Regions from separate parts of the Nonomuraea insulae genome, predicted to be linked through region 1. Evidence: riboswitches for the same ligand, from Rfam matches in the RefSeq annotation. Region 1 holds a riboswitch; each other region holds the start of a gene.

Region 1 (9,977 bases):
GGCCGTCGTGGCGGCCGACGTGGCCGCGGTGATGGCGGCCACGGCGGCCGCGTTGGCGGCGGCGATGGTCTTCGCCACCGCGTCGCCCGCCCACTCGCCCTTGGCGATCTGCTTGACGCGCGCCCTGTCGGCGCCGGGGAACGCCTTGCGGTCCAGTTTGGCCGCGTGCACGATCGCGATCAGGACCGCCGTACGGGGGTCGGGGTCCGCGCCCGTCAGGACGGCGGAGACCCGCTCCTTGACGTTCGCCTCCACGCTGGGATCCGCCTCCGGCCAGCGAGTGACCGGGAAGAGGCCGAGCACCGTGCTCTGCTGCTCCGTCAGCACGCCGGTGGTGGCCAGGCGGGTGAGCAGGCGCTTGCGCAGCTTGCCCGACTGCAGCTTCGACAACCGCCAGGCCGGACTCCTGGGCGCGCTCTTGTCGGCGATGCGGGCCAGCAAGGCGTCGAGCTCTTCGTCACCGAGCGGAGTCGGGTCCTTGATCGTCACCTTCTTCTTGGTCAGCTCCACGCGGTCGGTGACCGCCAGTTCGGCCAGGAGCGCTCCTGCCACGGCCGGGTCGAGCTGGGTCGTGTTGATGATCTGCTTGCCCTTGTCGTCGCTGTGGGCCAGGAGGAGGAGCTCCTCGGCGATCGTCACCCTCATCCTTCGACACTAACCTCCCAGCCATGAGTGTTTCGGAGAAGTTGCACGCCATCGGGCGGCCGTTGCTCCAGGATCAGCTCCTGCACCCCACGGTCGCCGGCATCGGGCGCGGCGATCTGCCGGAGGCGGTGTTCCGGTCGTGGCTGGAGCAGGACTATCTGTTCCTGCTGGACTACGTACGGGTCTTCGCGCGGCTCGCCTGGCAGGCGCCCGACGCGCACCTCGGTGACCTGGTGGACCTGGCGCACACCACTTTCCATGACGAGCTGAGCCTGCACAGGACGATGTCGGCCGAGTTCGGGGCCGATCTGGAGGGGGCCGTCAAGGGGCCGGCGTGCGCGGCGTACACGGCGTTCCTGCTGGAGTCGGCGGCGTCGTACGGGGAGGGGCTGGCGGCGCTGTATCCGTGCATGTGGGGATATTCGAGTCTTGGGCGGATATTGGCGGAGAATCCGCCTGCTGAGCCGAGATATCGAGCTTGGGTGGACACGTACGCGGACCCGGGGTTCGAGGCGCTCACCGTGCGCATCGGGGAGATGATCGACGAGGCCGATCCGGATCCCGCGCGGGCCGAGGCCCTGTTCGCGGAGGGGATGGCTCACGAGCTGGCGTTCTGGGACGTGCCGTGAACAGTCGGGGGCGCATCGTACTCTGGTGACATGCCCGAACTTCCCGAAGTGGAGTCGCTCACCCACTTCCTGCGCGAGCGCGCGGTGGGCCGCACGATCCTGGGGGTCGACGTGGTCGCCTTCTCGGCGCTCAAGACCTTCGACCCGCCGGTCACGGCGCTCGGCGGGCTGACCGTCACCGGCGTGGCCAGGCACGGCAAGTTCCTCGACCTCGACTGCGACGGCCTGCACCTGGTCATCCACCTGGCCCGCGCGGGGTGGCTGCGCTGGCGCGACGACCTCTCGGGCGCCAAGCCGGTGCGGCCGGGCAAGGGGCCGCTGGCGGCGCGGGTGCGGCTGGCGCCCGACGACGAGGGCCTGGCGCCGGGGTTCGAGCTGACGGAGGCGGGGACGCAGAAGCGGCTGGCCGTCTATGTCACGAAAAATCCGGACGATGTGCCCGGTGTTGCCGCGCTCGGCCCCGACCCCCTCGCCGAGGCGTTCACCGTCGACGCGCTCAAACGCATCGTGGGCGGCAACCGCACCCAGATCAAGGGGTTGCTGCGCGACCAGAAGGTCATCGCGGGCATCGGCAACGCCTATTCGGACGAGGTGTTGCACGTGGCGAAGATGTCCCCGTTCAAGGTCGCGGCGACACTGACCGACGCGCAGATCGCCGACCTGCACGAGGCCATCGTCACGACGCTGCGCGACGCGGTCGAGCGGGCCCATGGGCTGGCGGCCAAGGATCTCAAGGCGGAGAAGAAGTCGGGGCTGCGCGTGCACAACCGTGCCGGGCAGGCGTGCGACGTGTGCGGCGACACGATCAGGGAGGTCTCGTTCGCCGACTCCTCGTTGCAGTACTGCCCGACCTGCCAGACAGGCGGCAAGCCGCTGGCCGACCGCCGCCTGTCCAAGCTGCTCAAGTAGCGCTCAGCACCTGCCGCCGGGCTCGGGTGCGCAGGCCGGCGACGGCGATGACCGCGGCCAGCAGCGTGGCCGTCACGGGCACCACCAGGGCGGTGCGCATGGCGTCGAGCCCGGCCTCCGCGCTCGACGCCTGGCCGAGGGCCGCCACGTTGACCGCCGTCACCATCGACAGGCCCAGGGCCGCGCCGAACTGGAACGAGGAGTTGATGAGCCCGCCCGCCAGGCCCTGCTCGTGTTCGGCGATGCCGTCGGTGGCCACGATCGTCAGCGGGCCGTAGACGAAGGCGAACATCAGGCCGATCAGCAACATCGACGGCAACATGGCCGCGTACGTCCAGTCCAGGCCCACCCCGAGGAACAACGCGTACGCCAGCAGCCCCGACACCAGGCCGCCGAGCACCACCCTGGCGTTGCCGTAGCGGTTGACCAGCCACGGCGTGAGCGTCGGGGCGAGCACCACGTCGGCGGCGGCCGCCAGCAGGGCCAGGCCTGTCTGGATGGCGGACCAGCCGCGCAGTTCCTGGAGATAGAGCGTGATCAGGAACTGGAAGCCGAAGAACGAGGTCGTGAGCAGGGCCGCCATCAGGTTCGCCCGGACCAGCGGGCCCGAGCGCAGGAGGCCGAGGCGGACCAGAGGAGTGGCGGAGCGGCGTTCGACGGCGATGAAGACCGCCAGCAGGGCCAGGCCGCCGGCGAAGGCCGCGACCGTCAGGGGCAGGCCGTCGGACGGGTGCTCCAGGCGTACGACGCCGTAGACCAGCGCCATCATCGCGCCCGTGATGCTCACCGCGCCCACGAGGTCGAAGCCCCCGGCCGGGCGGCGTTCCGCGGCCGGCTCCTTGAGCAGGGGGATCGCGGCGATCAGGAGGGCCAGCGACAGCAGGACCGGGGCGAAGAACACCCAGCGCCAGCCGATCGCGGTCAGCAGGCCGCCGATCACCAGCCCGAGAGCGAACCCGCCCGCCGCCGTCCCCGCGTAGATCAGCAGGGCCCGGTTGCGCCGCGGGCCCTCGGGGAAGGTCGTGGTGATCAGTGAGAGCCCGGCGGGCGTCATGAACGCGGCGGCCACCCCCGTGACGAACCTGGCCACCAGCAGCACCCACCCCTCGTCCGCGAAGCCGCCGAGCCCGGAGAAGAGCAGGAACACCACCAGCCAGAGCAGGAACATCCGCCGCCGGCCCAGCAGGTCGGCCGCCCGGCCGCCGAGCAACATGAAACCGCCGTAACCGAGCACGTACGCGCTCACGACCCCGCTCAGCATGCCCGTGGACAGCCCGAGGTCGGCCCGGATCGACGGAAGGGCGACGTTCAGCATGGCCACGTCGATGCCCTCAAGGAAGATGGCCCCGCACAAGATGATCAGTACGCCCCAGGAGCGGGCAGGGACAGACACAACAAACCCCCGGTTACTTCTCGGCATGTCAGTTATCTCTTGTAACCGTCCACATCATGGGCCAGCATGAAATGTCATGGAAGACGGCACTTTGAGGTCACTCAGTTACTGCGAAGGCACCATGGACGACGACTACGACGTACGCCAGTGGGACACCAGGGAGGACTGCGAGGTCCGGCAGATCCTCGACCGCATCGCCGACAAGTGGTCGCTGCTGGTCATCGCCCTGCTCGACTGCCAGAGCCTGCGCTTCACCCAGCTCCGCCGCGAGATCGACGGCGTCAGCCAGCGCATGCTCAGCGTCACCCTGCGTCAGCTCGAACGCGACGGGCTGGTCAGCCGCACGGTCTATCCCGTCGTGCCGCCCAGGGTGGACTACGCGCTGACACCGCTCGGCCGTACGCTGCACCAGACCATCAAGTCCCTGGTCACGTGGACCGAGCAGCATCAGGGGGAGATCGCCGCGGCGCGTGCCACCTACGACGCGCGTGTTCATGGCCTCACTCCGTGAGGCGGGCTCGGTCGCCAGATGCCGCCGTCGCTCCTCCTCCAGACGACGGCACTCCCTCGCCGCGAGATGATGGAGTCATGACCGTTCCTGAGATCGAGGCCAACGCCGTTCCCTCCGACGCCTACCTGCTCGACGTCCGTGAGCAGGACGAATGGCTGGCGGGGCACGCGCCCGAGGCCGTGCACATCCCCATGACCCAGATCCAGGGCCGGGTCGAGGAGGTCCCCGACGACCGCACGGTCTACGTCGTCTGCCGGGTGGGCGGCCGCTCGTCGCAGGTAGCGGCCTGGCTCAACCAGATCGGGCGCGACGCGATCAACGTCGGGGGCGGCATGCAGTCGTGGGAGTCCGCGCGCCGGCCGATGGTGAGCGAGACGGGACAGCCGCCCTTCGTGGCGTGAAGTCACCCACTATGGCGGATTAGTCGCCATTGAGGCATGATGAGGGCGCCAACTACAGATCGTCGCGGGAGCTCGGGGTCGCCGGGCTGAGAGGGCAGCTAGAAATCCGCTGCCGACCGCCTGAACCTGTCCGGGTAATGCCGGCGTAGGGAGTGCGCGATGACGCATGGCGTCGAAGAAGTCCCTCTGACCCTCGAAGGCACGGCGCCGAGGACCCTCGGGGTGCTCGACCAGGGTGCGCTCTGGGCGAACCTGGGGGTCAGCCTGCTCGGCTTCTCCGGAGCGCTGTTCCTGCTCGACCCGCTCGGCAACGCCCCGCTCAGCCTGGCCGCGGCGCTGGTGGCGACGGTGGTCGGCAGCCTGATCGGCACGGCCATGGTGGGGCTGTCCGCCATCCCTGGCACGCGGGAGGGCAAGCCCGCCATGGTGCTGCTGCGCGGGCTGTTCGGGGCCAGGATCTCCTACGTGCCCACGGTGCTGAACATCGTGCAGATGCTCGGCTGGGGAGCCTTCGAGCTCTGGGTGATCGCGCAGGGGGCCACCGCGATCTTCGGTTCGGTCCCGTACCAGGTGTGGGTGATCGTGGCGGGGGTGCTCACCACCGCGCTGACGATCTGGCCGCTCGGGTCGATCCGGCTGCTGCGCCGGTACGTCACCGTCGGCGTGATCGTGGCGATGGTCTGGTTCGCGGTGTTCTTCCTGCGTGAGGCCCCCACGCACGAGGGCGGCACCTGGACGGCCTTCCCCGCCGCGGTGGACTACGTGATCGCGCTGTCGGTGTCGTGGGTGCCGATGGCCGCCGACTTCGCCCGCCACTCGCGCTCCGGCCGGGCCGCCTTCACCGGCGTGGTCGGCGGCTACACGCTGGCCCAGGTGGCGTGTCTGGGGCTGGGCGTGTACGCGGTGGCCATCGCGGGCGGGGCGGAGGCGGGGTCGGTGTTCGGCGCGTTCGTCGCGGTGCCGCTCGGCGCGTTGTTCTTCGGGATCCTGGTGCTGCGCGAGACCGACCAGTCCTTCGCCAACGTCTACTCCACCACGGTCTCGCTGCAGAACCTCATGCCGCGCATGGACCGGCGCGTCTTCTCCGTCGTCATCGGCGTGCTCACCGTGCTGATCGCCCTGGTCGCCGACGTCAACTCCTACGGCGCGTTCCTGGGTGTGATCGGGGCGGTGTTCGTGCCGATGTTCGCGGTGCTCGCCGTGGAGTATTTCGTGCTGGGCGGCGCCGGCCGCTGGAACACCGCGGAGAACGCGCCCTCGCGCTGGTCGATGCTGGTGCCGTGGGCGCTGGGCTTCGTGGCCTACTGGCTGACGACCTCGACGCCGACGGTCCCCGAATGGGACGCGCTGTGGAACGGCGTGCGCGAGGCCATCGGCTTCACCCGGCAGCCGTGGATGAACGGCGCGCTCGGCGGGGCCTTGGCAGCCGCGCTGGTGACGCTGCTCATCGGCCTGCTGCGGCGCTCCGCTGCTCGACGTTGAGCAGGTGCTGCTTGGCGTGCGCGCCGCCCGCGTAGTCGCCGAGCACGCCGTCCTCGCGCACCACCCGGTGGCAGGGCACGATCACGCAGAGCGGGTTGGAGGCCAGCGCGTTGCCGATCGCCCGCAGCGCGCGCGGCCGGCCGATGCTCTCGCCGATCGCCTCCAGCGTCGTGGTCGTGCCGTAGGGGACCGCCATGGTCTTCTGCAGCACCGTACGGGCGAAGGAGGTCGCAAGAGCCAGGTCCACCGGCGTGGCGAACGCGCGCAACCGCCCGGAGAAGTACGCGTCCAGCTCTCTGCGCACCGGGTCGAGCCGCCTGGCGTCGGGCCCGATGAAGCTGCCCACATGCCTGGTGACCAACTCGTAGACGTCGTTCTCCGCCTCGAAGCTGCAGGCCGCGAGGCCCTTGCCCGTCACGGCCAGCACCAGCCTGCCCACGGCCCCGTCGTAGGTGCCGAAGGCGATGTCAGGGAATGTGTCACCCCGATAGGTGCTGGAGGTCACCCTCAGCAGGGCATCGAGATCGTTGCTCGACATACCCTCACCCTCCTGCCCGTCGGGAATCACCGTGACCGCAGCGTATCGGACGGATCGCCCGACGTACCCACCGCGCCACGTGCACTATGGAGGAGTGGGGGACGAATGGGCCGGTAGTGACGATGAGATCTCTCGCGCGGTGCTCGCCAGCTCGCCCAACGCGGTCGTGGCGCTCGACCGCGACGAGAGCGTGCTGGTGTGGAACGCCGCGGCCGAACGCATGTTCGGATGGACGGCGGAGGAGCTGCTCGGGCGGCGGGCGCCGATGGTGCCTGACGAGCTGAGCGCCGAGCACAACGGCGTGCTGGAGCGCGTGCGGACCGGCGACCCGGTGTCGCTGCGCACCAAACGCCTGCACCGCGACGGAGACCTGCTCGACCTGCGGGTGGACATCAGCGCGTTGCGGCTGGGCAGCGCCGTGGCGGGCTACGTGTGCGTCTACCACCCGGCGCAGGCCGACGAGCTGGCCAGGAACCGGATGGCGCGCCGGGCCAGGCTCGTGCGCCGGCTGACCGACGTGGTCGGCGACATCAATTCCGAGCTTGAGCTGTCCGCCGTGCTCGATCGCATCTCGGCCAACCTCACCGAGCTGACCGGGGCCGACGCGGGCGGGTTCGTGCTCATCGAGGGTGAGCGGTTGCGACTGGTGAGCACCTACCAGTTGCCCGACTCGATCAGGGGCACCACCACCGACCTGCGGACGAGCCTGGTGGACAAGCTCTTACGCACCGGCAAGACCGTCATGCTGGAGTCCGACGGGCTCGGCGACCTGGTGTGGGCGCGGCTGGGCGGCCTGCACACGATCGCGCTGGGGCTGGCGGCCGTGGGCGGACGCCCGTACGGCGCCCTCTACGCGTTGTTCTCCCGGCGCACGCCCGGTCACCTGGAGCTGGAGCTGCTGGAGTTGCTCGCCGGGCACGCGGGCATCGCGGTCGGCAACGCGGTCGCCTACCAGGAGGCGGTGCGGCAGCGGGCGCACGAGCGGGCCGTGTTCGACGCCAGCGCGGACGGCATCGCCGTGCTCGACCACGCCGGCCAGGTGGTGCGGTGGAACCCGGCCGCCGCCGGGCTGACCGCGCTGCCCGCCGAGTCCGTCATCGGCGGGCCGCCGCCGTTCCCGCTGCCCATCGACGGCGAGAAGGTCACCTTCCAGATGGACAACGGGCGGTGGCTGGACGTGGTGAGCGCGCAGATCGAGGAGACGGGCGAGGTGGTCGTGGACTTCCGCGACGTGACCACGGCCAAGGAACTGGAGGAGGCCAAGGACCTGTTCCTGGCCACGACCAGCCACGAGCTGCGTACGCCGATCACGATCGTCAGGGGGTTCGCCAGCACGCTGGACGCGCGCTGGGACAAGATGAGCGACTCCGAGCGGCGCTCGGCCGTGCACACGATCGCCGAGCGGGCCAGGTCGCTGGGCGAGCTGATGGACCACCTGCTGCTGGGGGCCAGGGCGGGCGCCGACGAGCTCAAGGTGCGGATCGAGGAGTTCGACCTGGCCCAGCGGATCGAGGCGGCCACCCTGGGGCTGCCCGAGTTGTCGGACGTGCACCGGGTGGAGGTGGACGTCTCCGGCGGGCTGCCGTACGTGCTGGGTGACCCGCTGGCTACGGACATCATCCTGGGGCAGTTGCTGGAGAACGCGTTCAAGTACTCGCCGAAGGGCGGGTTGATCAACGTGGCGGCCTGGCCGGAAGACGACAACGTTGTTGTGGTCGTCGAGGATGAGGGAGTCGGTATCGCCCCGGCTGACCGGGAGCGGATCTTTGAGAGATTCGTCCAGGTGGACAGCGGGGACAGAAGACGGTTTGGTGGAGTGGGGCTCGGTCTCTACATCGTCCGCAGCCTCGCGAGGGCACAAGGGGGAGATGTCAGCGCTCATCCGCGACCGGGGGGTGGCACCAGAATGCGACTCGTGCTCAGGTGTGCGACCCCTATCGGATCCGACACACCGATGCGGTAACGAGGTGGTCACGGTTGCGCTGATCTATCGTCCAATGTGTACAAGCTGTGATCGAGATGCGGTTTCTGGGATCGAGTAACGGGGCATTTCGGTCGTACCGGGGAGTGTTCCCGCGGGGGGCACGGGTAACGGGGAGGTGGGTGTGTCAAGCGTGGTGCTGCTGCCGTACGCGCCGTCCAGCGTTGCCGTCGCCCGCCAGCGTCTGAGTACTGATCTGCAGGACAGTGGGGTCTTTTCCGCCGCGATCGATGATGCGGTGCTCGTGGTGAGCGAGTTGCTGAGCAACGCGCTGCGGCACGCGCACCCCCTGCCTTCCGGCATGGTCCGGGTGGCATGGCTGCGTAGCGACGATCACATCGAAGTGGCGGTGAGCGACGGGGGTGCGGCGACCGAGCCGCGGGCGGGACGCCCGACCCTGTCCTCGCTCGGGGGCCGGGGGCTCGGCATCGTGGAATACGTGGCGGAGAGCTGGGGGGTCAGGCACGACGGGGACACGACGACGGTCTGGGCCATCCTGCCCGCCCCCAGTCAGTCGGTGAACGGGCAGGTGGCGGCACTCAGAGAGGCCGGCTAGCGAGCACGGCCCGCTCGCCGACGGCCCACGCCGTCGAGACGAGCAGATAGAGCGCGCCCGCCAGTGGGAGCACCAGCGCGGCCAGCACCGAGCCGTACGGCAGCAGCGGCATGATCTTCTTCATCAGCTCCGGCTGCTCCTCGGCGACCTTGATCTGCCTTGCGGAGAACCACGCCACCGCCATGACCAGCAGGATGACCGATACAAAGACCAAAATCGGCATGCTGACCAGACCGTAATTAGCCACCGCCCCGGCGACCTGCTGACCCAGCGGAGCCCCGAACAGAGTGTGGCCGGCCAGTGCGGTCGGGTGCGTCGCCACCCGGTACATCAGCCACATGAACGGCAACTGCGCCAGCATCGGCAGGAACCCGGCGAACGGCGAGGTGCCTTCCTTGGCGTAGAGCGCGTTGAGCTCCTTGGACAGCCGTTCGGGATTGCGCCCGAAACGCTTCTGCAACTCCCGCAGCTTCGGTGCGAGGCGTTCGCGGATCTTCGTCGTACGGGCCTGGCGCACGTTGAGCGGCAGCAGCAGGAGCCGTACGGCCAGCGTGAACAGCACGATCCCGAGGGCGGCGCTACCCCCGGACATGCCGATGACGAACGTGACAAGAGAATCGATCATGAGCCCTGTTTCTCGGGAAGGGAAGGGGCTCACTCATGGAGAAAGCCCCGCTTGACGGGAAGCGGGGCACGCCTAAGGCGCTCGTGGACGCGAACGACCTGCCGCGTCAGGATCGCGCTGCCGCTGGAAGGCCGAGCGGCGCGCGTAGGTCAGCGGGAAGCTCGGCGACTCCCCGCTGAGGGTGGGCAGCAACGTGGCCGCCCACGCGGCCAGCAGCAGGATCGCCATCATGGTGATCCCCGCCAGCCACGGATCGAACAGGAGGTGCATCAGCTCGAGCGGGAGGACTTGCCGATCACGGTGACCG
Region 2 (9,977 bases), on a different contig from region 1:
CCAGGGCTCAGGACGATGACAGGGTGCGGGGGTTGGGGATCGGGGTGGATGCCTACCTGACCAAGCCGTTCGATCCGGCTGAGCTGATTCAGGTTGTGCGGGATCTGGCGGCGGGGAGTCGGAACTGAGTGGGGCAAGTGGTGTCGGTGCCGGTCCCGGCCAGTCGGGATGGTGGCTGGCGGCGTTGGTCTCGGAGCGTGGGTTTGTGGTCAGGGGTTGGTCCTGTTCCCTGGTGTGGGATTTGTGAGGAAGCGCGGGCGTTTTCTCTGATTTCGGGTGTCTGGGTGGGTTAGGCTCGCGGGCTACTGATCTGGTGGGTTGGGCTTGCGGGCTTCTGTATTGGGCTGGGTTTGGCGCGCGGGCTCCTGATGGGTGGGGTGGGTCGCGGATGGGGCGGATCGAGCGGGCCAGGCTGGCGTACGAGAGGGCCGTTTTTGCCGGTGATGGCGGCGGGGTGGTCGGTGCGGAGCGGGAGCTCGATCAGGTTGAGGCTGATCTCGCGGTGGCTCGGGGGCGGCTGATGCATGCGCGGTTCCTCGATGGGGAGCCGGCTCAGGAGCGGGAGCTGGAGCTGTTCGAGACGGCTGTGCGGCTTTATCGGGGGCTGGGGGATGTTCGGGGGGAAGGCGAGGGGCTGTTCTGGGTGGGGGTGTTTCTGCAGGTGGTTCGGGGGGACCATGAGGCGGCGCGGCCGGCGTTGGAGCGGTCTCGGGAGCTGGCGGAGCAGGCCGGTGACAAGCTGACCCTTTCGTACGCCCTGCGCCACCTAGGCATCGCCGAGCATGTCGCCGGGCGGCTGGTGGGGGCGCGGGAGCGGCTGGAGGAGTCCGTACGGTTGCGGAAAGAGGTCGGGTTCTCCGCTGGGGTGGCGGCCAATCTGGTCGGGCTGGCGCATGTCGCGGTGGACGAAGGGCGGCGGGGTGACGCGGTCGTGTTGCTCGATGAGGCAGAGGTGCTCGCGGAGGGGGCCGGAAGGGTCATGCGGTCCGTAGAGGAAGCGCGGGGTCGGCTCTAACGGGGTCGCTCTAACGGGGTCGGCTCCAACGGGGTCGGCTTCAATGGGCTCTATCTAGCGGTCCCGGACGGCTGTAGGTGCTGCGGCACACGATGGGCGGGCGCGGGCACGTATCCAAACGGGCGTGTCTCTGGCGAGCACGTAACTAACGGCGCGTCTCTGGCGGGCGTGTATCTAACGAGCACGTACGCGGTCCTAGCGGGTGCGGTACGCGGTTGGCGGATCTTCCGTACGCTGGCCGCAACATCTCTCGCGAAAGGCTTCAAAACGTGCGTAGCTCGATTTTCGGTAATCTCGACCCCCAGCAGTTGCCCCCAGGATTCTCCCTGGAGAACGGCAAGATGCTCCGCGTCCAGCTGCCGCAAGAAGTGCTGGCCAAGCAGGGCTCCATGGTGGCCTTCCAGGGGCAGATGGACTTCGACTACGAGGGCGCGGGCGGCCTCGGGAAGTTTCTCAAGAAGGCCATGTCGGGTGAGGGCACCTCGCTGATGCGCGTACGCGGCCAGGGCCTGCTCTATCTCGCTGACAATGCCGACGACATCCACCTGTTCTTCCTGGAGAACGAGGGCATCACGGTCAACGGACGCAACCTGCTGGCGTTCCAGCCGCAGCTCACCTGGGACATTCAGCGGGTTCAGGGGGCGGGGGTGGCGGCCGGCGGGCTGTTCAACACCACGGTCACCGGGACGGGGTGGGTGGCGGTGACCACGCACGGCACGCCGGTGCTGCTCGACGCGGCTCGCATGCCGACGTTCGCGGATGGTCAGTCGGCGGTCTGCTGGAGTACGTCGTTGCAGGTCGGGGTCAACCGGACGATGAAGGCGGGGGCGTTGATCGGGCGGGGGAGCGGGGAGGCCATGCAGCTGGCGTTCAGGGGGCAGGGGTTCGTGCTGGTGCAGGCCAGTGAAGGGCCTCCCGTGGTGACCGCCTCCAAGTAGGGCAAGCTGGACAGGGAATTAGCTAATTGCCATAATGCCTTGGTGCTGGACATCGACCTGGTCAAGGCGCTGGCCAATGACAAGAGGCTGCTGGTCCTGGAGTGGTTGCGTGATCCCGAGCGGCATTTCCCGCCGCAACGCGACGGCGACCTCGTACGTGATGGCGTCTGTTCGCTGTTCATCGCCGAGAAGCTCGGCGTGAGCCAGCCCACCTGCGGCGAGCATCTCAAGGTGCTCGCCAAGGCGGGGCTGATCCGTGGCCGGAGGATCAAGCAGTGGGTGTTCTACCAGCGCGACGAGGAACGGATCGCGGCGGCGAAGGAGTTGTTGGGCAGTGACTGGTGAGCCGTATCCCGCTTACGAGCGCTTGATCGGGGACATGGAGGCCGCGAAAGCGCGTTACCGGGTGATCGACCACGCGCCCGAGGGGCGTACCGAGCAGGTCAGCGCGTTGCGCGGGCACGACGTGTCGCAGGCGGCCAAGTGCCTGATCGTGATGGTCAAGGTAGGCAAGAAGCAGACCCGGCACGTGCTGGCCGTCGTGCCCGGGGATGCCCGGCTCGACCTGCAGGCGGTCAAGGCGCTGCACGACGGCACATACGTGGCCTTCGCCGGCAAGGAGAAGGCCGAGGAGCTGGCCGGGAGTGTGAGCGGGACGGTGTTGCCGTTCAGCTACGACCCCAGGCTCGAGCTGGTCGCCGATCCGTCGCTGCTGGACCAGCCCGAGCTGTACTTCAACGCCGCCCGCCTCGACCGCTCCGTGGCGCTGGCGACCGACGACTACGTGCGGCTCGCGGCGCCCAGACTGGCCGCGATCACGGCGCCCAGACTGGCCGCGATCACGGTGAACGACTGAGCGCTGGCGATCACAGCGAACAACTGGGTGTAGGGGCGGTGTTGGCGCCGTTCCAGGAGGCCAGGAAGCCGAACGTGGTCGAGGCGCCGGGCGCCAGGGTGCCGTTCCAGCTCACATTCCGCACCGTCACCGAGGACCCGCTCCCGCCCAGCGTCCCGCCCCAGATCTGGGTGATCTGCTGCCCGTTCGCGAACGTCCACCCCACCGTCCAGGCGCTCGTCGCCGCGGTGCCGGTGTTCTTGACGGTGACCTCACCCTGGAAGCCGCCCTGCCACTGACCGGTGGCCTTGTACGTGGCCGCGCAGCCCCCCTGCGGAACGGTAGGGGTGACGGTAGGCGTGGAGGTGGGGATGCCGGACAGGGCGTTCACCAGGGCCGGGTACCACTTGTCGGACATCTTCTGGTCGCCCGCGGCGTTCGGGTGCACCCCGTCGTAGGTGTCCGTGCCCGTGCTGAACCCGGCCCACTGGTCGACCACCGTGATCGGCGACTGCTGGGTGGTGGTCGCGGAGGCCCAGGCGGGGATGGCGTTGTTGAAGTTCACGGCTCGCTGGGCGCAGTCCGCGCAGCTGGACGGGTTCATGGGGATGATCTTGGCGACGATGATCTTCATGGCGGGGTTGCTGGCCCGCATCTGGTTCACCATCGTGGTGAACGCGCTGAGGATCGTCGCAGGGGCGATGTTGCTCCACACGTCGTTGGTGCCGAGATGCATCAGGACGACGTCGGGCTTGGTGGCGGAGAGCCAGCCGGTCAGCAGGTTCTGGCCGGCGATGTTGGTGGCGAGGTAGCCGCCGTGGCCCTCGTTGTCCCCGTCGTGCGCCACTCCGCAGCCCTGCGGCGGCAGCGTGCCCACGAAGTCGATGTTGGTGTAGCCGGTGCTCCGGAGGCGGTTCCAGAGCAGGGCCCGCCAGCAGCCGGGGGATCCGGTGATCGAGTCGCCCAAAGGCATGATCCTGGTGGCGGCGGCGCTGGCCGTGGCGGTGGTGGCGAATAACACCGCCGCGGCCAGGGCCAGCATCGCGGCCAGCACGGAGCCGGTCTTGCGCATCGTCTGCTCTCCCGTCGTAGCCTGCGCAGATCGTAGGATCGCGCGGCGGTGACGGGAAGCGGGCGATCATCGCGGAGAGCATGACCTGGGGGGATGGATGTAACTTTCAGCCGTGTACGACAGCGAGGGGCCCGGGGGCGTGGTGCAGCAGCGCCTGGCTGATCGAGCCGATGAGCATCCCCGCGAACTGTCCGTGCCCGCGCGACCCGACCACCAGCAGGTCCGCACCCACGGCCGCCTCTTTGAGCACCTCCACCGGATGGCCGTGCACGACCTCCGCGACCACGTCCACCCCGGGATGCCGGTCCTGGTGCCCGGCCAGCGACTCCTTCAGCCGCCGCAGCACGTCCTGCTCGCCTTCGCGGTCGGCCGGCTCGAAACCGCCGGCATGGGGCCAGGCCCACGCCTGTACGGCACGCAGCCGCGCGCCCCGCAACTCGGCCTCGGCGAAGGCGAACTCCAGCGCCCGCCCGGCTCCGGGCGAGCCGTCGGTCCCGGCCACGATCTCGCCGCGCGGGGAGAGGGGCAACTCGTGGACCAGCACGACGTCGGTGCGCGCGTGCGCCGTCACTCCATAGGCGACCGACCCGACCAGCAGCCCGCGTACACCACCGATCCCTCGGCTGCCCACGACCAGCAGTTCGGCCCCCTCCGACGCCTTGATCAGCGCGGATCGAGGATCGCCCGGCAGCAGCAGGCCCTCCACCCGCACCCGCGGCCACTCCCGCTGGATCCGGTCCTGGGCGGCGGCGAGCACGGTGTTGGCGCCCTCGCGCATCCACCGGGCGACCTCGGCGTAGCGGACGGTCTCTCCGCACACCCACTTCGGCACGGCATGCGCCACGGTCAGTGGCGTCTGGCGCAGCGCGGCCTCGGCCGCTGCCCAGGCGGCCGCCTCCAGGCCGGTGCGGGAGCCGTCAACCCCCACGATGATCACTGTGCGTAACACTCCACCTCGGCCCGGCGCGACGCGATCCCCTTCGCCTCGGAGTCACGGGTGCACGCGCGCTCGGACTTGCTGAGCCGCAGCGTGCCGCAGACCGACACGCCGGAGTAGGTGCGGCAGTCGAGCTGGTGGTCGGCCTCGCCGATGCGGTACATCTCTCTGACCGCCGCACGGCATTTCGCCTTCCCCGTGTCGGAGTAGCGGCACTGGGCGATCATGGTGTCGTACTGCTCTTGGCTGACTTCGTGCTGATCCATGCCGTCCCCGGCGGCTGCGGTTGCGCCGGACGCGGCCATCACGACGAGTAGTCCTGCGACAGCGGCGATTCTTCTCATGTTCCCCCTGATGGGGACCGTACCGCTCAGGGCGATCGCCAAACCTCGCCGTGCTGGTTTGGGCCGGGGCCCGGCGTGGGTACGATCACCGCCGTCCAACGCGGGAGCCCGGTGTGGACCGGGCTGAGAGGACGGCTGACAGCCGCCGACCGCCAGAACCTGCTCCGGATAATGCCGGCGAAGGGAGTTTGCGCGATGAGTGGCGCGCGCTTTTCCAAGACCTACCTCGGTGACCTGAGGGTGCCCATGAGGCAGGTGCGACTGTCCGACGGCTCGGCGGTCACGCTGTACGACACCTCGGGCCCGTACACCGACCCCTCCTTCGAGCCGGACCTCGGGCGGGGGCTGCCGCGCCCGCGTGAGCCGTGGATCCGCGAGCGCCGGGAGGCGGGCGAACCGGTCACACAGGTCGGGTGCGCCCGGCGCGGGCTGGTGACCAGGGAGATGGAGTTCGTGGCCGTGCGCGAGGGGGTCGCGGCCGAGTTCGTCCGGCAGGAGGTGGCCGCGGGCCGGGCCATCATCCCCGCGAACGTCAACCATCCCGAGTCCGAGCCGATGATCATCGGCCGTAACTTCCTGGTGAAGATCAACGCCAACATCGGCAACTCCGCCGTGACCTCCTCCATCGAGGAGGAGGTGGAGAAGATGACCTGGGCCACCCGGTGGGGCGCCGACACGATCATGGATCTGTCCACCGGTGACGACATCCACGAGACCCGCGAGTGGATCCTGCGCAACTCGCCCGTCCCGGTCGGAACCGTGCCCATCTACCAGGCGCTGGAGAAGGTGAAAGGCCGTCCCGAGGCGCTGTCGTGGGAGGTTTACCGCGACACGCTGATCGAGCAGTGCGAGCAGGGCGTCGACTACGTGACCGTTCATGCGGGGGTGCGGCTTTCGTACGTGCCGCTCACCGCCCGCCGCAAGACCGGGATCGTCTCACGCGGGGGCTCGATCATGGCCGCCTGGTGCCTCGCGCACCACCGCGAGAGCTTCCTGCATGAGAACTTCGCCGAGATGTGCGAGATCCTGGCCCGCTACGACGTGTCGTTCTCGCTCGGCGACGGGCTCAGGCCGGGGTCGATCGCGGACGCCAACGACGAGGCCCAGTTCGCCGAGTTGCGCACGCTCGGGGAGCTGACCGGGATCGCGCGCGAGCACGACGTCCAGGTGATGATCGAGGGGCCGGGCCACGTGCCCATGCACAAGATCAAGGAGAACGTCGACCTGCAGCGCGAGCTCTGCGACGACGCCCCGTTCTACACGCTCGGCCCGCTCGTTACCGACATCGCCCCTGGTTACGACCACATCACCTCGGGCATCGGGGCTGCCATGATCGGCTGGTTCGGCACGGCCATGCTCTGCTACGTCACCCCCAAGGAGCACCTCGGCCTGCCCGGCAAGGACGACGTCAAGACGGGCGTGATCACGTACAAGATCGCCGCCCACGCCGCCGACCTCGCCAAGGGCCATCCGCGGGCGCAGGCGTGGGACGACGCGCTGTCGGACGCGCGCTTCGAGTTCCGCTGGGAGGACCAGTTCGACCTGTCGCTCGATCCCGGCACGGCGCGCTCCTTCCACGACGAGACCCTGCCCGCCGCGCCCGCCAAGACCGCGCACTTCTGTTCGATGTGCGGGCCCAGGTTCTGCTCGATGAAGCTCAGCCACGACATCAGGCAGGCGGGTTACGCGGAGAAGGCGGCCGAGTTCAGGCGGCTCGGCGGCGAACTCTACGTCGAGTAGCCCTTTGTCCAATGTCCAGAGTCGTGACCTGGACAAAGATCGCTGGAGCCTGCCGCTCTTCCGGTGGCAACGTGGCAGACATACCCGGTACGAGATGTCGCCGGGATGCCCATGATCACCGGAAGAGGGGGATTCTTCATGTCCATCCGCAACCGTGTGGCGGCCTTCGCCGCCGCGTCCGTCGTCGCCGCGGGCCTGGGAGTCGGGCTCGGCGCCGCCCCGGCCTCGGCGGACGTCCACCGGGGTGTGGCCGGGTGCTTCGCCTGGTCCTATGGCGACGGCAACTCCTCGGTGACCGTCTACTGGCACAACCGGTGCAAAACCAAGCACAAGCTCAAGATCAAGTACAGCCTGAGCTGGACCACGAAGAACTACACGGCGGTCGTCGGGGGCAACGGCAAGGGGCACAAGAAGTTCCAGACCGCCTCGATCGTGTCCATCAAGGACGGTGGCCGGGCCTGACCCGGTGTGTGTCGCCTCCCGGGCCCGCAGCGGGCCCGGGAGCTACTTCACGAAACCCTGTGACCTGAGCCAGTCGCGGGCCACCAGCACGGGGACGCCGCCGTCCACGTCCACCTTGGCGTTGAGCTCGCGGATCACGTCGTCGGTCAGCTTCGCGCTGATCGGGGCGAAGAGCTTGGCGATCTCCGGATGCGCGTCGGCGAGTTGGCGCCGCATGGTCACCGCCGCGTTGTACTGCGGGAAGAAGTGCCGGTCGTCCTCCAGCAGCACCAGGTCGAGCGCCTTGACCCGGCCGTCCGTCGTGGTGACCATGGCCATGGCGCACTGGCCGCTGGCGACCGAGTTGTACAACACGCCGACCGACACCCGCTTCACGTTCCCGGCCGGCACGTCCTTGCCGTACTGCAGGCCGTAGCCCTTGAGCATGCCGAGGAAGCCGTCGTCGCGGCCGAAGGTCTCGTGGTCGACGCAGTACGTACGCTGCCCGACGGGGATCTTCGTCATGTCCGACATCGTCTTCAGCCCGTACTTCTCGGCCGTGGCCCGGGTGACGCCGATCGTGTAACTGTTGTTCAGCGGGGCGGGGGGCAACCAGACGATGCCGTTCTCGCGCAGGTCCAGGTCGCGTACGGCGTCATACTGCTGGGTCGGGTCCGGGATCGGCTTGGACTGCCCGAGGTAGGTGACCCAGCCGGTGCCGGTGTACTCCCACATCAGGTCGGCGTCGCCGCGGGTCAGCGAGGCGCGGGCGTTCACGCTGCCCTGCACGTTCGTCTGGTCGATCACGTCCGCCCCGGCGGCGGTGAGGGCGAGCACCGCGATCTTGCCGAGGACGAGCTGCTCGGTGAACTCCTTGGACGTCACCCGCACCGTCGTGCCCTCCAGCGCGGGTATCGGCCGGATGCTGCCCGGCTCGACCGGCGGCACGAACGACGAGGCGGGCCGCAACCCGCACGCCGTGACGGCGAGGAGGAGCAGCACGGCCATGACGACCCTCACGACAGACCCTTCGGAGACAGGAGACGTTGTGCGAGCCCGCCCAGCCAGTCGATGATCAGCGCCAGCACCGCGATCAGCACGCACCCGGTGATCAGCACCAGGCTGCGTTGCGTGCTGACGCCCGCGGTGATCAGGTCGCCGAGCCCGCCTGAGCCGATGAACGCCGCGATTCCGGCTGTGCCCACGTTGAGCACCAGCGTGGTCCGCACCCCCGACAGGATGATCGGAACCGCCATCGGCAGCTCCACCTTGAACAACACCCCCGCCGCCGACATGCCGATGCCCCGCCCGGCGTCGATCAGCCGCGGGTCCACCTGGTCCAGCCCCACCATCGTGTTGCGCAGCGTGGGCAGCAGGCTGTAGGCGAACAACGCCGCCACCGCCGTCCAGAACCCGATCTGGAACACCACCGCCAGCAGCACCACCATCCCCACCGCCGGAGTGGCCTGGCCCAGGTTGACCAGGGCCAGCACGAACGGCGTCGCCCTGCGCAGCCCGCGCCGGGTGAGCAGCACGCCCAGCGGCAGCGCCACCACCAGCACCAGCACGGTCGAGAAGAAGACGAGCTGGATGTGCTCCCATGTGCGCCTGAGGATGAACGGCAGGCTGAGCGAGCCGCGCTCGATGCCGTCGAGCGGCACGACCTGCGTGTAGACGACCATGGCGACGCCCACGGCCAGGTAGCACAGCGGAGGCAGGATCACGTGCCACGAGCGGCCGATCCGCGGTTCGGGAGCCGTGGACTCCTTGGCGGCCGCGCTCTCGACCGTCACTGGGCCTCGCCCCTTCGCAGCCTGCGCTCGCGTTCGCGGGACTTGATGGAGGCGATCGCGTTCTGCACCGTGGCCAGGGACAACGCGCCCGCGTACGCCTGCCGCCTGCCCACCACGGGGACGACGTCGGTGTCGGCGTTGAGCAGCGCCTCCAGGGCGTCCTGCAAGGTCATGCGGTGCCCGATGGCGCCGGTGACGCGGTCGCCGGTCGCGCCGATCGGTCCGCTGCGCTCTTCGAGGTCGGCCTGGTTGATCCATCTGAGCGGGCGCCGCATGCCGTCGGTGATCAGGGCGTACCCGCGTCCGTCGCGCTCGATCTCCTGCCGCAGCTCCTCCGCGTCGGTGCCCTCCGAGGTGTGCACGACCTGGTCCAGCTCGATGTCGCCCACCTTGGTCAGGCGCAGCAGCCGCATGGAGGAACCGGCGCCGAGGAACTGCTCGACGTAGTCGCTGGCCGGGTTCGTGAGGATCTCGGCCGGCCTGGCGTACTGCACGATGTGCCCGGGGCGTTGCATGATCGCGATGTGGTCGCCGATCTTGAGCGCCTCGTCCACGTCGTGGGTGACGAACACGATCGTCTTGGCCAGGTCGTCCTGGAGGTGGAGGAGCTCGTCCTGGAGGCGTTCGCGGGTGATGGGGTCGAGGGCGCCGAACGGCTCGTCCATGAGCAGCACGGGCGGGTCCGCCGCCAGCGCCCTGGCCACGCCGACGCGCTGCTGCTGCCCGCCGGAGAGCCGGCGCGGGTAACTGTCGCGGAACGTGGCCGGCTCCATGCCCACCAGCGTGAGCAACTCGTCCACGCGCTCGGAGATGCGCTGTTTGTCCCAGCCGAGCATCTTGGGCACCTGGCCGATGTTGGCGG
Region 3 (9,977 bases), on a different contig from region 1:
GGCCAGGTCCTCCCTGGCGACCACCGACATCCGTCCCTGCCCGAACGGCGCCGCGAACACCCCGCTCTCCGCCGCGCCCGCGGCCCCGACCAGCGCCAGATCGGCCGGCAGCTCGGCGTACAGGCCGTTGCGCAGCACCGTGACGTCGAACGGCGCCTCGGCCAGCCGCGCCTCGGTCCACCGGTGCGCGAGGGCGATCGTCAGGTGCTCGCCCGACCCGGCCAGGCTGGTGTAGATCACGTGCTCGACGCCCGCCCCGGCCGCCGCCCGTACGACCGCGCCGTGGCGGGCCAGCACGACGTCGTCCTCGGCGTACCCGGCCGACACGAACACCAGCACCCGCGCCCCCTCGAACGCCCGCTCCAGCGTGTCCGGCCGGTCGAAGTCGGCGTGCCGAACCTGCGCGCCGTCGCCGGAGCTGCTCGCCCCGGCCACCTCCAGCTCGTCCAAGTCCCTCAGACCGGCCAGGATCGAACCGCCCAGCGCTCCGGACACACCCGTGACCACGATCATCGTCATCCCCCTCTACTGTGGTTCTGCCAGGTGACAGCATGGGCGCCGGCCGGCGCTCGCCGTAAGGAGGCACTCTCATGTCAGTCGCGCACACCGAGGTAACCTCCCAGGCCGACGGCCCTTGCGGGGACGACGACTGCGGAATCCGCGACGTGCTCGACCGCATCGGCGACAAGTGGACGGTGCTGGTGCTGGTGGAGCTGGCCAAGGGGGTGCGGCGGTTCAGGGAGTTGGAGCGGGCGATTCCCGGCATCTCGCAGCGCATGCTGACGCTGACGACGCGGCGGTTGTGCCGGGACGGGCTGGTGGAGCGCACGGCGTACGCGACGATTCCGCCGCAGGTCGACTACCGGCTGACGCCGATGGGCAGCAGCCTCGCCGAGGCCGTGCGGCGGCTGGCGGACTGGTCACGTGACCACAAGGACGCCATGGAGGACGCCCGCGCCCGCTGGGACACCGCGGAGGGCTAGCCGCGCCTGAACTTGCCCCTGACGTGCACCGGCACGCCCTTGCCGAGCAGCTTGGGCAGGGCCTGGGCCACGTTCATCGGCATGCGCACGCACCCGTGGGAGGCCGGGTAGAGCGGCACCGACAGCGCGCCGTGCAGGGCGATGCCGCCGTTGAAGAAGATCGGGTTGTACAGCTCGCCGAGGTAGGACTTGTGCCAGCCGCTCGCGCGCCACGTCGTGCGGTAGTTGCCGGTCGGAGTGCCGGCCGAGCCGCAGAAGCGCTGCTCCTTGCCCTGCCAGGTGGCGGTCTCGCAGTAGGGGATGCCGCTGCCCGAGGACACGTGGGTGATCAGCTTCTGCTCGCCGTCCACGTACAGGACCATGATCTGCTTGGTCAGGTTGACCTCGGCGCGGGTGGGCTTGCCGTTCTTGACCAGGACCTTGGGCGCCTTCGGCGCCTCCAGGGCCGCCCAGGTGCGCCTGGCGACGGTGCTGGTCGGCCTGATGTCGTTGACCTTCTGGAACGCCCACACGGCCGTCAGCGTCGTGCCGCCGTACTGGCCGTCCACCTTGCCCGGCCGATAGCCGAGCTCGATCAGCCGCTCCTGCAGCCAGGTGACGGACTTGCCCTTGGCGCCCAGCTTGAGCGTCTTTCGCGGAGCCGTGACGGGTTCGGCGGCGGCCGGGCCGGTCTGGCCGGCGGCGGCGGTGCGCGTGGCGGCGGGTGTGGGAGCGAGGGTGGCGGCGGGCGTGGCGGCGGCCTCAGGACTCTGGTGCGCCTGCGTCCCGCAACCTGAGAGGACGACCGCGCCGGCCGTCAGGAGAGCTGCTATCCCGGGCAGACGTGGAGCCCCCACGTGTACCACCTCTCATCACTTAAAGAATAGATCAGAGGACCATACACCACTCACCATGAATGGGTAATCAAGCCGTCAACCTGTTTAGAGTGTCTCCATGTCTGAGAAGTTGCCGAGCAATGCCCTTGTCGTACAGTCCGCGTTGCGCGAACAAGGAGTGAGCGGCGAGATCGTCGTCCTGCCGGAGAAGGCGCCCACCGCCGCGACGGCGGCGGCCCAGGTCGGGTGCGAGGTCGGCGCGATCGCCAACAGCCTGATCTTCGACGCGGACGGGGCGCCGCTGCTGGTGCTGACCAGCGGCGCGCACCGCGTGGACGTCGAGCTGATCGCCCGCACGGCGGGCGTTGAGCGGGTACGCCGGGCGACGCCGGAGTTCGTACGCGCCGCCACCGGTCAGCCCATCGGCGGCGTGGCCCCCGTCGGGCATCCCGCGCCCGTGCGCACCCTGGTGGACAACTGGCTGGGCAAGCACGAGGTGGTGTGGGCGGCCGGTGGGCATCCGCTCACGGTGTTCCCGACGACGTTCGACGAGCTCGTGCGCATCACCGGGGGTAGGCCGGTTGACGTCGAGTAGTGTGCGACGGGTGATCGAGTTTCGCGGAGCCGGGCCGGCCGAGTTCACCGAGCGGCTTGAGACTGTGATCGGCATTTACACGGCGGCGATGAACCCGCCGGAGGACCAGATCACCGGCCGCAAGACCATCATGCGAAATCACGGGACATATCCCCATTTCCAGTGTTATTTCGCAGAAATGCGTGATTCATCCCCCGATGCGCTGGAACCCCGAACTGTCGGATTCGCGTACGGATTCCGGGGCGCGCCCGGGCAGTGGTGGCACGACGTCGTCTCCAGGGGCCTGTCGGGCCAGTTGGGCCAGCCGGCGGCCGAGGCCTGGATGGGCTACGCGTTCGAGCTCGCCGAGATCCACGTGCACCCCGACTACCAGGGCAAGGGCATCGGCCGCGCCATGATCAGCACGCTGTGCGCCGGCCGCCGCGAGCGCTCCGCGGTGCTGTCCACCCATGACCGGCCCACGGCCGCCCGCCACCTCTACGCCAGCATGGGCTTCCATGACCTGCTGACGGCGTTCGTCTTCCCGGGCGGCCACGAGGAGTACGCGATCGCGGGCCGCCCCCTGCCCCTGACCTGAGGGTTTATCGGGCATGATCGTGGGGCAACTTTCATTACAGAAAGTAGCCGACCCTTTACCGACCGACCGGAGTTCCCTGCCCGTCACCCGCCCGGTCCCCCTGCGGGCGGATGGCGGGCTTCCCTTCGCCTCAGGCCGACTGGGGCACCCGCTCCAGCCGCTGGAACACCTCACGCGACGCGCTCGAGTGGTTGAACGTGATGAAGTGGATCCCCGGCGCGCCCTCGTCGAGCAGCCGCTGGCACATCGCGACCCCGTGCTCGATGCCCAGCCGCCGCACCGCCGCCGGGTCGTCCTTGACGGCCTCGAACCGGGCCGCCAGGGCCGGCGGGAACGGCGCCCCGGAAAGCTGCTCGGAGCGCGCGATGGTGCCCATCCGGGTGACCGGCATGACGCACGGGATGATCGGCGTCTGACCGCCCCTGGCCGCCACCCGGTCGCGCAGCTTCAGGTAGTCCTCCGCCTCGAAGAACATCTGCGTGATCGCGTAGTCGGCGCCCGCCTCGCACTTGCGTACGAAGTAGTCGGTGTCGGACTCGATGGACGGCGAGCGCGGGTGCTTGTAGGGGAAGGCCGCCACGCCGACGCAGAAGTCACCCACCTGCCTGATCAGGCGCACGAGGTCTTCGGCGTAGAGCACACCCTCAGGGTGTTGCACCCACTCGGCGGTCGGGTCACCCGGCGGGTCGCCGCGCACCGCCAGCATGTTGCGCACGCCGGCGTCCGCGAAGCGGCCCACGAGGTGGCGCAGCTCGCGGATCGAGTGGTTGACCGCGGTGAAATGCGCCACAGGCGTGAGCGTGGTGTCGTGGGCGATCCGCTCGACGATGTCGACCGTGCGGTCGCGGGTGGTGCCGCCGGCGCCGTACGTCACCGACACGAAGGTCGGACGCAACGACTCCAGCTCTCTGATCGCACGCCAGAGCTGCCGCTCGCCCTCGTCGTTCTTCGGGGGCATGAACTCGAACGAGAACGATCGGCCACCGGCCGCGAGCAAGTCGCGGACTGTGGGGACACGTTCCGGACGGATGGGGGATCGACCAAGCGCCATGGACCAAGGCTACCGCCACATCTCCCAGACCAGCGGGTCAGAGCGGCACCTGGAGATCCGCACCCTTGCCCACGGCCATTAGTCTCATGGCATGACCACTGACGCCGCCGGCCTGGACACCCTGCGCACGCAGGTGGAGCGTGCCCTCGGAGAGTTCGTCGAAGGACAGCTGCCCGCCGGCGGCGATCCCGAGTTCGCGCCGCTGCGCATGGCGGCCGACGCGCTGCTGTCCGGGGGCAAGCGGCTGCGGCCGGCCTTCTGCTACTGGGGCTGGCGCGGCGCCGGGGGCACCGACGTGCCGGGCATCTTCACCGCCGCCGCCTCGCTGGAGCTGCTGCAGGCCAGCGCGCTGGTGCACGACGACGTGATGGACAAGAGCGACCTGCGCAGGGGCATGCCGTCCGCGCACCGCCGCTTCCAGGCGATGCACGAGAAGGCCGGCTGGCACGGCTCGGCGCGGCAGTTCGGCGAGGGCGCGGCCATCCTGCTGGGCAACCTGCTGCTGATCTGGTCGGGCGAGATGTGGCGGGCCAGCGGGCTGCCGCCCGAGTCGCTGGAGGCGGCCCAGCCCGTTCACGATCACATGCGCACCGAGCTGATGTGCGGGCAGTACCTCGACCTGCTGGAGCAGGCGCACGGGGAGAACACCTTCGACTCGGCCCTGCGGGTGGCGCTCTACAAGAGCGGCAAATACTCGGTGGAGCAGCCGCTCAGGCTCGGCCTCGTGCTCGCCGCCCGCGAGCTCGCGCCCTGGATGGACGACCTCTGCACCGGGTACGGCCGGCGCGTCGGGATCGCCTTCCAGCTCCGTGACGACATCCTGGGCGTCTTCGGCGACCCCGCGCAGACGGGCAAGCCCGCGGGGGACGACCTGCGGGAGGGCAAGCGCACGATGCTCGTGGCCCGCACCCTGGCCGCCGCCTCCCCCGCCGAGGCCGAGACGGTGCGGCGGCTGCTGGGGGATCCCGAGCTGGACGAACGGGGGGTGGATGCGTTGCGGCAGATCATCGACGACACCGGCGCGCTGCAGGAGTGCGAGGACCTGATCGGCGACTATCTGGGTGAGGCGCTCGCCGCCCTCGACCCGGCCCCGGTCACACCCGGCTCCCGCACGGCACTCACGGACCTGGCCATCGCCGCCACATCCCGCAAGACCTGACCCGCGCCTGGACCGCACGGACAGCGGGCAAGCCGACAGACCTTGGCTGCCGTCGTGGCATGGGAACGGCGTTGTGGGCCGAGACGCCCGCCGGGGTGGCGGGCGTCTCGGGTAGTCAGCGGGCCGACAGGCGTTTGGCGAACTCCGCCGCCGCCGCACCAGGGTCGTCGGCGTCGGTGATCGCGCGTACCACCACCACCCGGCTCGCCCCGTACGACATGACCTCGTCGAGATTGACGAGGTCGATGCCGCCGATCGCGAACCACGGCCGCGAGGAGCCCAGCGACGCCGCGTGCCGCAGCAGCGGCGGGCCGGGAGCCGGGCGGCCCGGCTTGGTGGGTGTGGGCCAGGTGGGGCCGCAGCAGAAGTAGTCGACGCCCTCCTCCACAGCCGCGGCGGAGGCCTCGGCGGAGGAGTGGGTGGACCGTCCGATGACGATGTCGTCGCCGAGTATCTCTCGCGCGACCGTCACAGGAAGGTCGTCCTGCCCCAGATGGAGCACGTCGGGCCGGGCGGCGTAGGCGATGTCCGCCCGGTCGTTGACGGCCAGCAGTTTGCCGTGCCGGTCGCAGGCGTCGCGGAAGACCTCCAGGAGCGCGAGTTCTTCGCGTGCCTCCAGGCCCTTCTCCCGCAGCTGGATGATGTCCACGCCCCCGGCCAGCACCGAATCGAGGAACTCTGCCAGATCGCCGCGGTCGCGGCGAGCGTCTGTGCAGAGATAGAGGCGGGCCTCAGAAACCGAGGGCTTGGGCACGCCGCTTGACCTCGGTATGACGGCCGGCCTTGATCGCGTCTATGGGCGATCCTGGCAGGGACTCGTCGGGGGTGAAGAGCCAGCGTAGCGACTCGACATCGTCGTAGCCGGCGTCCTGCAACACGGTAAGTGTGCCGGGCAGGCCCTTCATCACGTCCTTTCCATCGAGGAACACCGCGGGCACCTGTGGCCCGCCGCTCCCACGGCGCACGCCGAGGAGCTTGTGGTCCTTAAGGAGTTGCTTGGCCCGCCCGATCGAAAGGTCAAGGCACTTAGCCACTTCGGGGAGTGTGAGCCACTCTTCGACGAGCTGCTCGGTCTCCCGGTCGATCTGTGCAACAGAAAGCGTCACGAAACCACAACTACCACATGCCGTGCTTGCTCAAACAACACAATCTCGTAGAACGACTTGTGGATCTACCAGGCGTTCCGCGTCCAGGCGGTGTCCTGCGCCGATGATCCGGCGACCCTGGACGAGATCGCGCGGCCGGTCCACGGCGAGCACCGCGGCGAGGGTGTCGTCGGCGGTGAGCCAGACGGCCGACCACTTGCCCTCGGGTTCGCCTCGGTAGATGAGCCGGTCGCCCGCGGGATGGTGCCCGGCATATTGCACCATGTGCCCGAACTGCTCCGACCAGAAGTACGGAACCGGATCGTACACCGCATCCTCCCCCAGCAGCGTCGCGGCGGCGACCTCGGGGGCGTTGAGCGCGGTGTCCCAGTGCTCGACCCTGAGCCTGGTCCCCCAGCGGCGCGACCACCAGGCGGCGCAGTCGCCCACCGCGACCGTGTTCGGCAGCGAGGCGCGCAGGTGCTCGTCGGTGACGACGCCGTTGTGCAGGTCGATGTCGGCGTCGGCGAGCCATCCGACGGCAGGGCGTACGCCGATGCCGGTGACGACCACGTGGGCCTCGATGAACTCGCCGCCCACCAGTCGCACGCCGCCCTCGTCGACGGAGTCGACCATGGTGCCGAGCCGCAGGTCGATGCCGTCGTACCAGGGGATGGTGCGGGCACCGATCTCGGTGCCGACGGCGGTCGCGAGCGGGGTGGGGGCCGACTCGATCACCGTCACCGCGCAGCCCGCGCGGCGGGCCGCGGTGGCGACCTCCGCGCCGATCCAGCCCGCGCCGATGATCACGATGCGGGCGCCGGGGACGAGCGTGGCCCTGAGCTCGTGGGCGTCGTCGAGGGTGCGCAGGACGTGCTGAGGGCCGTCGCCCGGCAATCTGATCGGCTCGGAGCCGGTGGCGATGACCAGGCCGTCGTAGGCGACCTCGCCCTCGGTGGTCTCCACGACGCCCGCGCGCAGCGACTTGGCGCTGACGCCCGGCCAGAAGTCGACCTCCATGGCCTCGAGGTCGGTCTCGACGAAACTGGTGTCGGCATCGCCGGCCAGCACGGCCTTGGACAGGGGCGGGCGGTCGTAGGGAGGATGGCGCTCCTGGCCTATCAGGGTGATCCGGCCGGTGAATCCGCGCCCCCGCAGGGCCTCCACGGTGCGCACTCCGGCCAGGCCCGCTCCCACCACCACGACTTGGTTCACGTTGATGACGATAACGGGGGGTGTGCTTGGACGTCGCACCGAGGCCGTAGGCTGTGGATGAAAGACGCGCGGGAGTCCGGCCGTAACCGGGCTGAGAGGAAGGCTTCGTCGGGCCTTCGACCGCAAGACACCTGATCCGGATCATGCCGGCGAAGGGAGCGCAGGTGAATGTGATCGTTGGTGGCGGGGTCGTCGGACTCTCCGTCGCCTGGCAACTGGCCCGCCAGGGTCACCCGGTGACCGTCGTGGACCCGGCGCCCGGCAAGGGCGCCTCCTACGCGGCCGCGGGCATGCTGGCCCCGGTCAGCGAGGTGACCTACACCGAGACGCCGCTGCTGCGGCTGGGGGCGGCCTCGCTACGCCGCTGGCCCGCCTTCGCCGCGCAACTGACCGCGGACGCCGGACTGACCGCAGATGCCGGACTGACCGCAGACGCCCGGCCGGGCACGGACGCCGGGCGCGGTGCCGGTGGCGGGTCGGACAGGCGCGGCTGGCAGGCCGCCGGCCCTGGGCCGGCCGCGGTGGAGGGGCTGGATCTTCGGACCGAGGGGACGCTGGACGTCGCGTTCGGGGCCGATGACATGGCGGCGCTGGAGGAACTGGCGGCGTACATGGAGAAGCTGGGGCTGCCGGTCGAGCGGCTGACCGGCCGTGAGTGCCGCTGGCTGGAGCCCATGCTGGCCCCGTCCGTGCGTGGCGGGCTGCTGGCCTCCGGCGACGCCTGGGTGGATCCGCGCCGGGTGACGGCGGCGCTGCTGACCGCGCTGGAGCGGCGGGGCGTCCCCGTGGTGCGCGCCCGCGTGACCGAGCTGCTGTACGAGGGCGGCGCGGTCGTGGGAGTACGTCTAGCGCCGCCGGAAGAGCTCGAAGCCGGAGGCATGCCGTCGGAGTTGGCGGCCGAGCGGGTCGTCCTGGCGGCTGGGGCGTGGAGCGCTGGGCTGGCCGAGGTGCCGGTGCGGCCGGTCAAGGGGCAGATCATGCGGTTGCGGTCGCCCCAGCCGCTGCTCGGCCGGTGTGTACGCGGCACGGTGCACGGCTCGTCCGTCTACCTCGTCCCCCGGGGTGACGGCGAGCTGGTGGTCGGGGCCACGCAGGAGGAGATGGGGTTCGACACCAGGGTGACGGCCGGCGGGCTCTACGAGCTGCTGCGCGACGCCAGGGAGCTGGTGCCCGGGGTCACCGAGCTGGAGGTCGCCGACGTGGTGGCCGGGCTGCGGCCGGGCACACCGGACAACCTGCCGGTCATCGGCCCGAGCGGGACGCCTGGGCTGACGTTCGCGACTGGGCATCATCGGGGCGGGGTGCTGCTGGCGCCGCTGACGACGGCCATCCTGCTGGGCGAGGAGAGCGAGCTGGCGGCGTTGTGCGCGCCAGGGAGATTTCGGGAAATTTCATGATTCTTACCATCAACGGGGCCACGCACGAGGTGGCCGACGGTATGACCGTGGCGCAGGCCGTACACACATTGACCCCGGCCACCACCGGAGTGGCAGTGGCCGTGAACGACGAGGTGGTCACCCGCAGCGCCTGGGAGACGACGGCGCTCAGCGACCGTGACCGCGTGGAGGTTCTGACGGCGGTGCAAGGTGGATGATCTGATCATCGCCGGGGAGAAGTTCTCCTCCCGGCTCATCATGGGAACCGGCGGCGCGCCCTCGCTGGAGGTGCTCGACCAGGCGCTGGCGGCCTCGGGCACGGAGCTGACCACGGTGGCGATGCGGCGGCTCGACCCGGAGGCGCGCGGCTCCGTACTGGACGTGCTGCGCAGGCGCGACATCAAGGTGCTGCCGAACACGGCGGGCTGCTTCACCGCGGGCGAGGCCGTGCTGACGGCCCGGCTGGCCAGGGAGGCCCTGGGCACGAACTGGGTCAAACTTGAGGTCATCGCCGACGAGCGGACGTTGTTGCCCGACCCGATCGAGACGTTCGACGCGGCCGAGCGGCTGGTGGCCGACGGGTTCGTGGTGCTGCCGTACATCGGGGACGACCCGGCGCTGGCGCGGCGGCTGGAGCAGGCCGGTTGCGCGGCCGTGATGCCGCTGGGCGCGCCGATCGGCTCGGGACTGGGCATCCGCAACCCGCACAACATCGAGCTCATCGTGGAGGCGGCCTCCGTGCCGGTGGTCCTCGACGCGGGCATCGGCACGGCCAGCGACGCCGCGCTGGCGATGGAGCTGGGCTGTGACGCCGTGTTGCTGGCGACGGCCGTCACGAGGGCGCAGCGGCCCGATCTCATGGCGACGGCCATGAAGGGGGCGGTGGTGGCCGGGCGGCTGGCCCGGCAGGCGGGCCGCATCCCGCGCCGCCGCTACGCGGAGGCGTCCTCCCCGATGACGCCGTGACGGCGGCGTGGCGCGTGGCCGGGGAGGCTGTGGGGCGGGTGCGGGGGCGTTCCAACGAAAACGTCTCCGCATCGGTTTCGGGCGGTCGGGCCCTCCCAGTGGCAAAACGCCCGTAAACTCAGCGGGGTGGATACGACGACTGCGGACCCCCTGGT

What was found. A riboswitch is a leader RNA that binds a small molecule or an ion and turns the genes downstream of it on or off. The one in region 1 is predicted to bind thiamine pyrophosphate.
Region 2: another riboswitch for thiamine pyrophosphate. It lies ahead of thiC (phosphomethylpyrimidine synthase ThiC); the one in region 1 lies ahead of ACFPZ3_RS05780 (purine-cytosine permease family protein).
Region 3: another riboswitch for thiamine pyrophosphate. It lies ahead of ACFPZ3_RS43350 (FAD-dependent oxidoreductase); the one in region 1 lies ahead of ACFPZ3_RS05780 (purine-cytosine permease family protein).

Annotation. Positions count from the first base shown of each region.
Region 1 is NZ_JBHSPA010000008.1:66,794-76,770, forward strand. It holds gene ACFPZ3_RS05750 (GOLPH3/VPS74 family protein) at 1-645, opposite strand, end outside; gene ACFPZ3_RS05755 (TenA family protein) at 669-1,274, shown strand; gene ACFPZ3_RS05760 (Fpg/Nei family DNA glycosylase) at 1,305-2,183, shown strand; gene ACFPZ3_RS05765 (MFS transporter) at 2,176-3,576, opposite strand; gene ACFPZ3_RS05770 (winged helix-turn-helix transcriptional regulator) at 3,653-4,087, shown strand; gene ACFPZ3_RS05775 (rhodanese-like domain-containing protein) at 4,165-4,488, shown strand; TPP riboswitch at 4,543-4,658, shown strand; gene ACFPZ3_RS05780 (purine-cytosine permease family protein) at 4,648-5,970, shown strand; gene ACFPZ3_RS05785 (methylated-DNA--[protein]-cysteine S-methyltransferase) at 5,933-6,508, opposite strand; gene ACFPZ3_RS05790 (ATP-binding protein) at 6,603-8,471, shown strand; gene ACFPZ3_RS05795 (ATP-binding protein) at 8,614-9,045, shown strand; gene ACFPZ3_RS05800 (YidC/Oxa1 family membrane protein insertase) at 9,029-9,670, opposite strand; gene ACFPZ3_RS05805 (DUF6412 domain-containing protein) at 9,743-9,940, opposite strand; gene ACFPZ3_RS05810 (hypothetical protein) at 9,940-9,977, opposite strand, start outside.
Region 2 is NZ_JBHSPA010000108.1:77,092-87,068, reverse strand. It holds gene ACFPZ3_RS60615 (response regulator transcription factor) at 1-128, shown strand, start outside; gene ACFPZ3_RS60610 (tetratricopeptide repeat protein) at 389-1,015, shown strand; gene ACFPZ3_RS60605 (AIM24 family protein) at 1,285-1,953, shown strand; gene ACFPZ3_RS60600 (ArsR/SmtB family transcription factor) at 1,996-2,298, shown strand; gene ACFPZ3_RS60595 (YbaK/prolyl-tRNA synthetase associated domain-containing protein) at 2,288-2,809, shown strand; gene ACFPZ3_RS60590 (cellulose binding domain-containing protein) at 2,820-3,860, opposite strand; gene ACFPZ3_RS60585 (universal stress protein) at 3,967-4,788, opposite strand; gene ACFPZ3_RS60580 (hypothetical protein) at 4,794-5,141, opposite strand; TPP riboswitch at 5,232-5,344, shown strand; gene thiC (phosphomethylpyrimidine synthase ThiC) at 5,337-6,881, shown strand; gene ACFPZ3_RS60570 (hypothetical protein) at 7,020-7,343, shown strand; gene ACFPZ3_RS60565 (glycine betaine ABC transporter substrate-binding protein) at 7,386-8,342, opposite strand; gene ACFPZ3_RS60560 (ABC transporter permease) at 8,339-9,115, opposite strand; gene ACFPZ3_RS60555 (ABC transporter ATP-binding protein) at 9,112-9,977, opposite strand, start outside.
Region 3 is NZ_JBHSPA010000057.1:20,559-30,535, reverse strand. It holds gene ACFPZ3_RS43400 (NAD(P)H-binding protein) at 1-519, opposite strand, end outside; gene ACFPZ3_RS43395 (winged helix-turn-helix transcriptional regulator) at 591-983, shown strand; gene ACFPZ3_RS43390 (L,D-transpeptidase family protein) at 980-1,819, opposite strand; gene ACFPZ3_RS43385 (YbaK/EbsC family protein) at 1,917-2,393, shown strand; gene ACFPZ3_RS43380 (GNAT family N-acetyltransferase) at 2,404-2,970, shown strand; gene metF (methylenetetrahydrofolate reductase [NAD(P)H]) at 3,101-4,021, opposite strand; gene ACFPZ3_RS43370 (polyprenyl synthetase family protein) at 4,113-5,180, shown strand; gene thiE (thiamine phosphate synthase) at 5,296-5,934, opposite strand; gene ACFPZ3_RS43360 (Rv2175c family DNA-binding protein) at 5,912-6,286, opposite strand; gene ACFPZ3_RS43355 (NAD(P)/FAD-dependent oxidoreductase) at 6,317-7,480, opposite strand; TPP riboswitch at 7,539-7,655, shown strand; gene ACFPZ3_RS43350 (FAD-dependent oxidoreductase) at 7,624-8,877, shown strand; gene thiS (sulfur carrier protein ThiS) at 8,874-9,074, shown strand; gene ACFPZ3_RS43340 (thiazole synthase) at 9,067-9,822, shown strand; gene pknB (Stk1 family PASTA domain-containing Ser/Thr kinase) at 9,949-9,977, shown strand, end outside.